Regions from separate parts of the Thermanaerovibrio acidaminovorans DSM 6589 genome, predicted to be linked through region 2. Evidence: riboswitches for the same ligand, from Rfam matches in the RefSeq annotation. Region 2 holds a riboswitch; each other region holds the start of a gene.
What was found. A riboswitch is a leader RNA that binds a small molecule or an ion and turns the genes downstream of it on or off. The one in region 2 is predicted to bind cobalamin.
Positions count from the first base shown of each region.

Region 1: it holds a riboswitch for cobalamin, as region 2 does, so the genes downstream of both, TACI_RS00350 (ethanolamine ammonia-lyase subunit EutB) here and TACI_RS07895 (TonB-dependent receptor plug domain-containing protein) in region 2, are expected to answer to the same signal.
Region 3: it holds a riboswitch for cobalamin, as region 2 does, so the genes downstream of both, TACI_RS00100 (aconitate hydratase) here and TACI_RS07895 (TonB-dependent receptor plug domain-containing protein) in region 2, are expected to answer to the same signal.

Region 1 covers NC_013522.1:79,454-83,803, reverse strand. Annotated here, with positions in the region: gene eutC (ethanolamine ammonia-lyase subunit EutC) at 1-811, opposite strand, end outside; gene TACI_RS00350 (ethanolamine ammonia-lyase subunit EutB) at 827-2,188, opposite strand; cobalamin riboswitch at 2,318-2,479, opposite strand; gene TACI_RS00345 (glycerophosphodiester phosphodiesterase) at 2,799-3,506, shown strand; gene TACI_RS00340 (MFS transporter) at 3,534-4,350, shown strand, end outside.
Region 2 covers NC_013522.1:1,592,237-1,596,586, forward strand. Annotated here, with positions in the region: gene TACI_RS07890 (TonB family protein) at 1-213, shown strand, start outside; gene TACI_RS07895 (TonB-dependent receptor plug domain-containing protein) at 222-2,039, opposite strand; adenosylcobalamin (AdoCbl) riboswitch at 2,172-2,309, opposite strand; gene TACI_RS07900 (TolC family protein) at 2,405-3,733, opposite strand; gene TACI_RS07905 (TetR/AcrR family transcriptional regulator) at 3,726-4,295, opposite strand.
Region 3 covers NC_013522.1:20,475-24,824, reverse strand. Annotated here, with positions in the region: gene TACI_RS00100 (aconitate hydratase) at 1-1,935, opposite strand; cobalamin riboswitch at 2,106-2,307, opposite strand; gene TACI_RS00095 (glycosyltransferase family 10 domain-containing protein) at 2,423-3,235, opposite strand; gene TACI_RS09360 (hypothetical protein) at 3,292-3,417, opposite strand; gene TACI_RS00090 (GDP-L-fucose synthase family protein) at 3,414-4,350, opposite strand, start outside.

The DNA.
Region 1 (4,350 bases), 340 kb from region 2:
CAGGGGTGCCGCCGGAGTGGATGTTGGAGACCACGGTGCGCTTCGCCTCCGGCATCCCCACGGTGCCCTTGTAGGTGATGTAGGCGGACATGCTCTCCGCGGTAACCAGCCCGGGGCGTTCGCCGATGAGGACGCAGACCACCTCCGCCCCGGTCACCTGGGAGATCACGTCCATGGCGGGCACCCGGCCGTACTTTACGAAGAAGGGCTTGGGCAACTTTATGCCCTGTCGGTCCAGCGCCTGGGCCATGGCCTTGAAGGTGTCTATGGCGTTGGTCTCCACCGCGGTGGTGCTGAGCCCGTCGGAGATGTAGACCAGCACCTTGGGGGGCGATCCCACCAGGCGCTTTATGGTCTCCGTAGCCTCGGGGGAGAACCGGCGGCCAAGGTCCGGTCGGGTGAGGAACTGGTCCTTGTCGGCGCACTCGGTCTTGACCACCTGGAGGTCGTTCTTGGCGAGAAACTCATCGGAGACCTCGCTGAAGACCGCATCTTGGGCGGCGGCGTGATCCGCCCTGAACCGGAGGAGGGTCTCGGTCTTGTACCGGGGCCCCGCCCGCCATACCCCTATCCTGGCGGGGGTCTTGGCCTTCATAGCCATGAGCGCCGCCGGGTCCTTGGGGGATGGGACCAGGCACTGGGTCCTTATGTCCACCTGGGTGAGGTCTGGTAGCTCCCCCTCCTGGCCCGACGGGGCCTCCTGGGCCCCCTGAGGCGGGGTTGACGGCTGGGTCGGGCTGGGCTCTGCCCCCCGGGACATCTCGTTCAATATCTCCATCACCAGCTGCTTGAGATCCTGTTCCTTGACCATCGATCACCCCTCCTGTCAGCAGAAGATGGAGGCGTCCCCGGCTCGCTGGGTCAGCACCCCGTTCTCCAGAATCCCCCACTTCTCAAGCCAGCGCTCGAACTCCCCTATGGGCCGTACCTTGAGGAGCTGCCTCAACGCGGCGGTGTCGTGGTAGCCGGTGCACTGGTAGTTGAGCATCACGTCGTCCCCGTGGGGTATCCCCATGAAGTAGTTGCACCCCGCGGCGGTGAGTAGCACCGCCAGGTTCTCGATGTCGTTCTGGTCCGCCTTCATGTGGTTGGTGTAGCAGGCGTCGCACCCCATGGGTATCCCGGTCAGCTTCCCCATGAAGTGGTCCTCCAGCCCCGCCCGGATCACCTGTCTGCTGTCGTAGAGGTACTCGGGGCCGATGAACCCAACCACGGTGTTCACCAGGAAGGGCTTGAAGCGCTTGGCGAAGCCGTAGCACCGGGCCTCCATGGTGACCTGGTCCGCGTCGAAGTGGGCGTCGGAGGAGAGCTCGGACCCCTGGCCAGTCTCGAAATACATGAAGTTGGGGCCCGTTGAGGTGCCCTGCCGGGCCGCCAGCTCCATGGCCTCCGCCAGCATGGTGCCCGATATGCCGAAGGCCTCGTTGCCCTTCTGGGATCCGGCGATGCTCTGGAAGAAAAGGTCCGTGGGGGCCCCCTGGCGGACCGCCTCCATCTGGGTGGTCACGTGGGCCAGGACGCATATCTGGGTGGGGATCTGATAGCGCTCCTTGAGCTCCTGGAAGCTGTGGAGGATCTTCTTGACGTTCTCCACCGTGTCGTCCACCGGGTTAAGGCCTATGACCGCGTCCCCCACCCCGTAGGATAGCCCCTCCAGGATGGAGGCCCTTATGCCCTCCACGTCGTCGGTGGGGTGGTTGGGCTGGAGGCGGGAGGCAAGGGTCCCCGGAAGGCCTATGGTGGTGTTACAGTGGGCGCTGATCCGGATCTTGCTGGCCCCGTAGATGAGGTCCATGTTGCTCATCAGCTTGGCCACCCCGGCCACCACCTCGCTGGTGAGTCCCCGGCTGACCCGCTTTATGTCCTCCCCGGTGACCTGGTCGGACAGGATCCACTCCCTTAGCTCCCCGATGGTCCAGCCCGCCACCTCCTGGTAGATCCTCTCGTTCACGTCGTCCTGGATTATCCGGGTGACCTCGTCCTCCTCGTAGGGGACCACCGGGTTGTTCCTCAGGTCCGCCACGGTGAGGTTGGCCAAAACGTGCTTGGCCGCCACCCGTTCCTCCATGGACTGGGCCGCTATGCCCGCCAGCCTGTCCCCGGACTTCTCCTCGTTCGCCTTGGCCAGGACCTCCTTGACGCTCTTGAACTGGTATACCCGGCCGAAGAGCCTCGTCTTTAGCCTCACCTCTCCATCACCTCCGCTTTGGGTGTAGTGAGAGGGCCCCGGTGGGGAGCCTAAAAGAACCGCCGGGGCCCGGCGCGCCACATCAGGGGCAACGCCCCAAGCGCGCTGGTCCCCGGCGTCCGCGGGCACCCAGCTACCACCGCCGCGATAGGTCTCCTGGCTTACCATCATCCCCCGCCGCGCCTTCCCGGGACAACCCAGTGGCTCCAATGCGGCTTGGTCCGGATCACAGTGGCGGCCCCGCGCCGAAATCCCATCGGCTTCCCTTGCATCGCGGCTGGTCAGAGATTGACAACGGGCAAAGGCCAAACAGAAACCCCTATAGAGGGATAGAAACCTTGTTAGCTAGTATAATCCAGACTCGTCAGAAAAGTCAACAGTGCTCAATATTACGCTATGGTTTCTAATCCCTAATACTACCATGCCACTGGTACAAAAATAAAATTAATATAGAAACCCGAACCCACCCCCGATTGACCTTTCTCTTAAATTAAGCTAATATCATTTGGCATTCGTCCCGCTAGAGATCAGAGACCCGCGGGCCCCATGGGGCCGTGCGGGCTTTTTTAGTATCTGGGGGGACAAATCAAGGGAGAGGGGAGTGAGAGGTTTGAAGATCATAGGACATCGGGGCGCCGCGGGACTGGCACCGGAAAACACCCTGGAGGCCATAAGGCGCGGCCTGGAGCTGAACGTCCACGGCATCGAGATCGACGTGCAGCTCACCAAGGACCGACAAGTGGTGGTGATCCACGACTTCACCGTGGACAGGACCTCCGACGGATCCGGAGAGGTGGACCGGCTGACCCTGGAGGAGCTACGCCGGCTGGACTTCGGCGCCAAGTTCCACCCCTCCTTCAAGGGGGAACGGATACCAACCCTCATGGAGGTGCTCCAGACGGTGCCCACCGACAGGCTCCTCAACGTGGAGCTCAAACAGATCGCCTACCGCCGCCGGGGCCTGGAGGAGGAGGTGGCCAAGGTGATCCGCCACTTCGGACAACACCACCACATCATCGTGTCCTCCTTCGATCACCGGGGCCTCAAGACCATCAAGGAACTGCTACCGGAGATACGGATAGGCCTCCTCACCTACCACTACCCGGTCAACCCAAGATCCTACCTGGAGGGGCTGGGCTTCCCGGTCTACAGCCTGCACCCCGCCTTCGAGCTGGTGGACCGGGAGGACGTGAAGACCTACCTGGATATGGGACTGGAGGTGCTCTCCTACACGGTTAACGACCCCCAAACCGCCCGGGAGCTGGAATCCATGGGTGTCAGCGGCATCTTCTCCGACAGACCGGACCTTTTCGTTTGATCATCTCATACCTCAGGAGGTAAGCCCATGAACCGAAACGTCAAGAAGTGGATAACCCTCTTCTGTCTGGCATTCTCCGGCGGCATAATCTACCAGCTCCCGTACCTGCGGGAACAGTTCTACATTCCCCTCCAGAATGCGCTCCAGATAAACAACACCCAGATAGGCAACCTGATGACCGTCTACGGGATCGCCAACCTGTTCCTATACTTGCCGGGGGGCATCCTGGCGGACCGGCTCCCCTACAAGAAGCTGGTCCCCTTCTCCCTCATAGCCACCGGCCTCACGGGGCTCTACTACTCCACCTTCCCGGGCTACCACATGGCGCTGGCCATCCACGTCATCTGGGCCTTCACCACCGTCTTCACCTTCTGGCCCACCATGCTCAAGAGCGTCAAGATGCTGGGCGACAGCTCCGAGCAGGGGCGCCTCTTCGGCTTCTTGGACTTCGGTCGGGGCCTCTCCGCCACCCTAAGCGCCTTCGGGGCCCTATTCGTCTTCAAGGCCTTCGGTGCCACCCTGCTGGGCCTCAAGGGGGCCATCATCTTCTACTCGGCCACCATGATCGCCCTGGGAGTGGTGGTCTACTTCCTCCTGGAGGAGAAGAAGGGAGAGGTGGCGGAGGGAGCCAAGTCCCTGTTCGACGGCATCGGCGACGTGCTCAGGATGCCCGCCATCTGGCTGGCGGCCATGATAATCTTCGCCGGCTACAGCATCGGCGCGGGGCTAACCTACATCACCCCCTACCTCACCGACGTCTTCAAGATGTCGGTCTCCATGGGGGCCTTCATCGCCATCATAAGGACCTACGGGCTACGCCTGGGGGGCGGACCCGTGGGGGGCA
Region 2 (4,350 bases):
GCTCGGCAGAGGGGCGAGGAGGGCACGGTGGTGATCCGCCTCACGGTCCGGGACGGGGTCCCCATCGATGCGAGGGTGGAGTCCTCCAGCGGGTCCCCCCGGCTGGACCGGGCGGCGCTGGAGGCGGCGGCCATGTGGCGCTTCAGGCCCCAGGTGAACGGGGAGGTCCGGATCCCCTTCCTCTTCAGGCTGGTGGATCCGGACCCCCGGTGAGGTGACGCCTAGATGCGGCCGCTCAGGGTCAGGTACCAGGTCCTCTCGGGCGTCACATAGCCGCTCCGGTCCACGAAGAACTCCCGGCCGAAGACGTTGCGTCCCCCCAAGGTCAGCTCCATCTCCCCCAGGGAGCGGGAAAGGTTGAGGTCCACCAGGAAGATGTCCTCCTCGGAGTAGTGGTTGGTGTTGTCCCTTATGGCCCTATCCCCGTAGAACCGGCCGGTGACGCTGGCCCTCCAGGGTCCCCGGGTCCACTCCAGGGTGGAGACCGACTTCCACCGGGGATCCCCGCTCCTGGTCCACTGACCCGAGGCCCTCTCCTCCCCGTAGGCCCAGGACAAACCCTGCCGATAGGTGAGCCCCTCGGACAGCCGCAGGACCCACTCCGCCTCCACCCCGTAGGCCCGGTAGCGCTCCAGGTTCACGTACTGGCCGATCCAAGTGATGGGATCCGACTGGTAGGCGATCCTGTCGTCCAGGTCGGTGTAGAAGAGGTTGAAGCTCCAGCCGGCGGCGGACCGGACCCCCGCCTCGTAGCTCCACCCCTTCTCGGGCCTGAGCTGGTAGTTGGGGATCCCCCAGCTCCTCATGGGCATGTAGATCTGGAAGAAGCTGGGCATCACGAAGGCCCTGCCGGCGGACAGGTACCACAGCCTGCCGGAGGGGTCCTCGTAGGAGAGGGACACCTTTGGGTTCAGCTCCGAGTAGTCGTCCCCCCTCTCAACGTCCCAGCGCTCGTAACGGAGCCCCAGAAGGCCCGTCAGTTCCCCCAGGGGGAAGCTGGTCTCCCCGTACAAGGAGAGCCCATCCCTCTTGAGGTCGTAGGGATCGTTGTTGCCAAAGGGGTTCTCGAAGTTCCTGCTGTCGGAGCTGTCCCGACGGAGCTCGATCCCGTAGGCCAGGAGGTTTGAGCCCCACTTGCCCCGCCCGTCCAGGGCGAGCCCCAGGTTGCTGTCCTGGTACTCACTCCTGCCGGAGGAGTCGAAGACCCGCTTGAAGTTGCTGCCGTAGTAGGCCTTGAGGGACAGGTCCCCTGGAACCGGTAGCTCCAGCACGTAGCGGCCGTAGTCGTTCTCCTGCCGGTTCAGGTCCCCGTCGTAGGTCCAGCGGGAGGAGTAGTCCCCCAGGCTGGCCTTGAAGGTCCACCCGTCCCCCTTCAGGTCCAGGCCGTAGTGGTTCGCCCGGTAGTCGTCGGACCGGTCGTAGAGGCCGTTGGTCCGCCTCCTGATCCGGCGCTGGCCCTCCTCCTCTCGGGAGTAGCGGACCGTGGCGGTAACCCTATCTCCTCCGGAGGCCCAGACGGTGCCGGAGAGGTACCCGTCGGATCCGCCGGTCAGGGAGAAGCCCGCCGGGGCGGCCCCCTTTCGAGTCACCACGTTTATGACCCCTCCAAGGCCGTGGGAACCGTAGAGGGCGGAGGAGGCGCCCTTTAGGACCTCCACCCGCTCGATGGAGCTCAAGGGGACGGTCCTGAGGTCGAAGGGGGCCCCCAGCACCGCCCCGGTGCCGTAACTGGAGGTCATGAAGGGGACCCCGTCCACCAGGAGTAGCACCTCGGTGGTCATCCCCCGGACGGATATGCCCTTGGACTGGGCCATCCCAGCCCCGCTGACCAGGCCGTTCACCCCGGGTAGCAGGTCCAGCACCTCCTGCAGGTTCCTTGCCCCGCTTCGCCGGATGTCGTCGGAGGTTACCCGATGAACCATGGCGGGCAGGTCCTCCATGGAGCTCACCCGGGAGCCCAGGACCTCCACCACCGGCTCGTCGGCCCCGAAGGCGGGCCCCCCCAAGGCGGCCAACCCCAAGACAACGAACAGCCACAAGGATCTCCTAGATGTACGCACAGAAACTCCCTCCCCGTTGGATTATGATCTCCAAGGGCCGGTGTAGAGATCTCCCCCCCTTCCTCAAAAAACTTCCGGGCCCGCCGCTCTGGAGGGCCCGGACAGACCACCATGCGGCCCCCCCGCCCTCGAAGGGGGGCCGCATCCAGGACCTGGGGCCAGTGTCGGGCTCGGACTCAAAGTCCACACCGTAGCGGGGCTGCGCCGGATTCCCACCGGTCTTCCTGGGCTCCCAGACCCAATTCGTCCCCGGACCGCTCCGGGGACGTGGCATCTGGCACGGAACTATAGCACAATATGAGACCAACACAAAGGCCCCCGGGGGGACCCCCGGGGGCGGGTGGTCAGTTTCTCAACACCATCCCCCACCCCTCCTCGCCAAGGGCGTAGCGAAGCGCCGCCTGGGCGGAGAGGAGGTCGTACCGGGCGTCCACCAGGTCGTTCATGGCCTGCTCCAGCCGCACCCGGGCGTCCAAGACGTCCAGGTTGGTGCCCACCCGGGCATCATAGCGGCGCTCCGCTATCCGGTGGTCCTCCTCCGCCTGCTTGAGCCCCACATCCGCCGCCGCCAGCCTCTCCCGGGCCTCCTTGAGCCGCTCGAAGGCGTCCACCGCCTCCTGCCTTATCTGCAGCTCCATGTCGCCGAACCGCCCAAGGAGCGCCTCCGCCTGGGCCCGGGCCTGATCCGCCCTGGCCCTCACCTCCCCGAAGTCCAACATCCGCCACTGAAGGGTCAGCGACAGCAGGTAGTCCTCCTTCTCGCTGGGGAAGAAATCGGGCCCCACCCGGTAGGCCTCCCCCTTGAACAGAAGCTGGGGCCTCCCCTGCCCATCCGCCGCCCCAGCCAGGGCCAGGGCCTGCCGACGGTACATGTCCAGGGACCTCAGCTCCCGCCGGGACCGAAGGGCTATCCCCTGGACGTCAACCCCCTGGGGAATCGCCAAATCCCCCGCCTCCACCACCAGCTCCCGGTCCCGGGGCACCACGAACCCGCAGGCCCGGTCCAGCATGGCGTAGGCCCTCTCCACCGCCCCATTGGCCCTTATGAGGTTGACCTTTGCGTTGGACAGGGCCACCTGGGCCCTCAAGAGCTCCGCCCGGGGCACCATCCCCACCGAGTAGAAGGCCTTCACCCTCTCCAGGTAACGCTCGGACAGCTCCACCACCCGGGACGCCACCTGTACCCTCCCCTTGGCCCGAAGGACCCCGTAGAGGGCGGACCTCAGCTGGAAGAGAACCCCCTCCCGGCCCCGCTCCTCCTCCGCCCGGGCGGCCTCCATGGCCGCCTCCGCAGCCCGCACCTGATATGTCAGGGTGCCCCCCGAGTAGAGCACCTGGGTCAGCGCCAACGCGGCCCGGTAGGTCTCCTCGTAGCCGGTCACCGCGTACCCCACTGGCTTGTCCAGGGGATCGTAGACCCGGGCCTTGGGAGGCTCCTTGGCCTTGGAACCGTAGAGCACCAGGTCCAGCTTGGGAGCCAGCCCCGCCCGGGCCTGCTCCAGCGCCGCCTCCTTGCCCCTCACCGAGGCACGGAGGGCCTTGAGGACCGGGTGGACCTCCAGGGCCCTGCTCTCCAGCTCCCCAAGGCTAAGGGGGGCCTCCGCCCCCGCCGCCGACGGAAACCACACCAGCGCCACCAGGAGAAGACACAGGGGCCAACGGAGCCTAGCCACGGTCCGCCCCCCCCACCAGGGCCCCACAGCCCCGCCTCCAAAGCCCAAGGGCCGAATCCAGGTCAAGCCAGATCCCCACGTTGAACATGATCCCGTCGAAGAAGACGCAGAGCAGGTCCTCCAGCCCCCGGTCCGCCAGGTCCAGCCGGGCCCGGCTGAGCCGGTCCCGCATGTCCTCCTTGACCCGCATGCGAAGGGCCTCCGCCAGGTCCACCATCCCCTGGACCCCCCTGTGGGCGGACAGCACCAGCTCGAACCACAAGGGCAGCGAACAACCATCCTGGAAGAGACGGCGGATCAGCCCCTCCCCATCGGCGTGTATTACATCCACCACGTCCAGCCCCGACTCCGGCGTCTCCCCGAAGTGGCTCACGATCCTCTCCACCTCGTCCTCCATCACCCGCCGGAACAGATCGAACTTGCTTTGAAAGTGCCAGTAGAAGGCCCCCTTGCTCACCCCGGCGGACTTGACTATGGCGTCCACGCTGGCCCCGTCGTACCCCCTCCGGGCGAAGATCTCCCTGGCACTCGAGACTATGGCCCGCTTGGCATCGGAACTCAAACCTCAACCCACCTCCCAATCACCTTGAACCCACCGAATGGTCTCAAAGACCGAC
Region 3 (4,350 bases), 280 kb from region 2:
CTATCGTCGGGCCTTAACGTAGTTGAGCCTGCCGCCGGCCATTATCACATTGAGGTCCTCCTCCCCCACCGGGGTGGTGCAGGGCACCTGGATGCCCTTGGTGACGTCGGTAACCCGGAAGACCGATCCGGCCCGCACCTCATCGGTGGCCAGCTCCAACCGGTCCCCCTGGTCTATCCGGTCGTAGTCCGCCGGATCCTGGAAGACCAGGGGCAGGATACCGAAGTTCACCAGGTTGGCCAGGTGGATCCGGGCGAAGCTCTTCACCAGCACCGCCTTCACCCCCAGGTAGCGGGGGGCCAGGGCAGCGTGCTCCCGGCTGGAACCCTGTCCGTAGTTGGCGCCCCCCACAACGAAGCCACCGCCGGAGGCCAGGGCCCTCTCGGGGAAGGTGCCGTCCACCACCTGGAAAACGTGTTTTGATATGGCCGGGACGTTGCTCCTCAGGGGCAGGACCTTGGCCCCCGCGGGCATTATGTGATCGGTGGTTATATCGTCCCCAACCTTCAGAAGCACCAGGCCGCAGACCATTTCCCCCAGGGGCTCCATGGCGGGCAAGGGCGCTATGTTTGGCCCCCGGCGGATCTGGATCGAAGATCCGTCCTCGGGGGGGAACACGAACCGCCGGTCGTCCACGTGGAACCTCTCGGGCTGGACGAAGACGAAGGGCTTAAGACCCCGGCGCTGGGCGAAGTCCCTTGGATCCGTCAGTCTCCCCTCCACAGCGGAGGCGGCGGCAGTTTCGGGACTAACCAGACAAACCTTACCCGTCTTATGGCCGCAGCGGCCCAGGAAGTTGCGGTTTATGGTCCTCAGGGAGACCCCCTCGGTGGGGGGAGCGAAGCCCATGCCTATGCAGGCCCCACAGCTCACCTCCAGGATCCTGACCCCGGCGGAGAGGATCCTCTCCAGGGCGCCGGAGGCGGCTATGTGGTGCAGCACCTGGCGGCTCCCGGGGGATACGCCCGCGTCCACCTCCGGGTGCGCCGGCCCGTCCCCCAGGATGTGGGCCACCGACTCCAGGTCCCGGAGGGAGGAGTTGGTGCAGGAGCCGAACATGACCTGCTGGATCTCCATCCCCGCCACCTCCCTCACGGGGACCACGTTGTCCGGCTGGTGGGGCAGCGCCACCAGGGGCTCCACTCGGGACAGGTCTATCTCTATCTCCTGGTCGTAGACCCCGTCCGGGTCCGCCTCCAAGGGCACGAAGGCCTCCTCCCTGCCCTGAGCGGCCAGCCAACGGCGGGTAACCTGGTCACTGGGGAAGATGGAGGAGGTGGCCCCCGTCTCGGCCCCCATGTTGGCCATGGTGGCCCGCTCTGGCACCGACAGGGTCTCAACACCGGGACCGCAGTACTCCAGCACCTTGCCAACCCCGCCCTTGACCCCTATGCGGCGCAGCACCTCCAGGATCACGTCCTTGGCGGAGACGAAGGGGCCAAGACGGCCGGTCAGGTGCACCTTTACTATCCTAGGGTAGTTGACGTAGAAGGGCTCCCCCGCCATTGCCAAGGCCACGTCCATGCCCCCCGCTCCGATGGCCAGCATCCCCACCCCGCCGGAGGTGGGGGTGTGAGAGTCGCTGCCCAGGAGAGTCCTGCCCGGAACCGCGAAGCGCTCCACGTGAAGCTGGTGACAGATGCCGTTGCCCGGGGGGGAGAAGACTATCCCGTATTTCTTGGCCACGTCCATCAGGTACCGATGGTCATCCGGGTTCTTGAAATCCTCCTGGATCATGTTGTGATCCACGTAGCTAACCGAGAGCTCCGTCCTCACCCGCTCCACTCCTATGGCCTCGAATTGGAGATACGTCATGGTACCGGTGGCATCCTGGGTGAGGGTCTGGTCAATCCTGATACCTACCCTCTCCCCCCTCTCAGGCCTTCCCTCAACCACGTGAGGGTTCAAGATCTTCTCGGTTAGCGTGAGTCCCACGGTCAACAGCTCCTTTCTTTAGATAGATAAGCAAAGCTACCGCATCAAAAAAAATGGACCTCCGCTTCCGCGAAGATCCAACTATCCGTGCAATGCCACAAGGAGGGTACGAAGGACCCAGCCCACCCTGATGGCGTCACCCCGGTAGAACGTCCGATCTCCGCGGACTTCTCCCGCCGCTGCCCCGGGCCGGTCTCCTGGCTCACCCTCATCCCCTAACGGGCCCCTTCCCAGGGATCCAAATCCCCAGTGGATAACGCTCGCAGAGTCAGGCTTACAGTGGCGGGTCCGCGCCGGACTTTCACCGGCTTCCCGTTCACCCGAAGCAGTTCAAGTTTTTTAAATACCGGGACCCTAGATCCCTTGGGGGGAATTCTCCATGCTCAACGACAATTTGTCAAGCGGAGACTGTAAAATACATATTTTTCAGTAAATTAGCATCCCTCTTCGGCGCTGTCGATGAAAGGGTTGCGGGATTCCAGACCCTTCATCTCATATCGCACTCGGCGCCCATCATTCGCTTTATCCCTAACCTGATCCGCCGTATACGCCCCCTGATGGAGAAGAGTTCCTCGGGCCTCAGCGTCACTCGCCTGGTCTCCCCCGCATCAAGGGATCTAATCAGCTTAGCCATTGTAGGGAAGAAGTTGTACCTCTCGAGAATCAGCTCCCTGCACAGCCGAAGCAACGGAACAGCCTTGGAGTAGGCATCGCTTTGAATGATCTCCCGAATGGCATTCACGGCCCCCTCCGGATCATCTATGTCTATCCGGGCGAAGGAACCCTCAGGGAAGTACTCCTCCAGGTTGGGACAGCCCCAGTAGATTGGGAAAGCCCCCCCCAGGTATGCATCCGCCAGCTTCTCGGACCAATAGTGCGGGCATGACGAGTTTTCCAGCACCACGTGGTACCTGTAGGGCCTAATGGCATCCCTTTTGCAGGAAACCTCCCGGGCCCGGCCCCGGCCGAAGAGATCGAGCCCATCGATTCCAGCCCCCCCAAGGAGCTCCACGAACCGGTTCCTACGGCGGTGACAATCCCGGCTCCGCTTGGCGGAGCATATAACGGAGGCCAAACGTTCCTTACACGAAAATGGATCGTCCGCAACAAGGGAGTCGTAGCTCTCCAGGAACCTGTCGTCTCCCTCTCCGGACACGTTCCTTCCGTAGTGCCACGGAAGACACTGTTGCCCCAGGATCAACCCTCCATGGTCCATGGCATGACACGTGAGAACTCGGGCAAACTGTCTGGTGTACCTTGGGTCGTAGGACTTTATAGCCGGAGGCTCAAAGGTTACCAAAACCACCCTCTCGCCGGGACAGACGGTACTCTGGACCTCTCTAACGCCCTCGAAGACTATCCATCCGCCCGATCCACCTCCTGGTCCACCAGGAACTCGACCCCATCCCAGACTCCGCTACCGGATGGGCTCTGCAACTTCAGAGGCCAATGGGGAAAGGCGGTGCTTACCCTTATCCTCATCCGGCATACCCCCTGGCATCCCGCCAGTTATCCAGGAACCACCTATAGGTGGAGCGAATTCCCTCCTCAAGCCCTATTGAGGGGCTCCAACCCATGGATCTTATCTTGGAAACGTCCAGAAGCTTCCTCGGTGTTCCGTCCGGCTTGCTGGAATCCCAGACAACCCGCCCTCGAAAACCCACCACGTTCCTTACCATATCGGCCAACTCCGCTATGGTAACATCGGTACCGGTCCCAACGTTGATCGGCTCATAGCCTCGATAGTTCTCCAGAAGGAACACGCTCGCACATGCAAGGTCATCCACATGTAGGAACTCCCTGCGGGGGCTCCCGGTTCCCCAGAGGACCACCTGTTCCGCTCCCCTTGCCTTGGCCTCGTGAAACTTGCGGATCATGGCGGGCAAAACGTGGGACGTCTCCAGATGGAAGTTATCACCAGGACCATACAGGTTTGACGGCATGACGGATATATAGGACACGCCATACTGGCGGCTGTAGGCCTCGCACATCTTAAGCCCCGCTATCTTGGCCACCGCATAGGCCTCGTTCGTGGCTTCCAGTGGCCCGCTCAGAAGGTAATCCTCCCGGATCGGCTGCGGACATAGCTTGGGGTATATGCAGGAACTCCCGAGGAACAGAAGCAACCCAACCCCAGCTCCAAAGGCCTCCCGGATAACGTTCACCTCTATGGCCAGATTCTCACCTATGAAATCCGCGGGATATTTGGCGTTGGCCATTATCCCACCCACCTTGGCTGCACATAGGAACACGCAACCGGGACGAACTCGCCGCATGAAGGATCTTACCGCCGCCTGATCCGTAAGATCCAGCTCAGACCTATCAGCGGTTATAACATCCTCTCTGCCCAGAGACGATAGGCGCCTAATAACCGCAGATCCCACAAGACCCCTATGCCCCGCAACGAAAATTGGG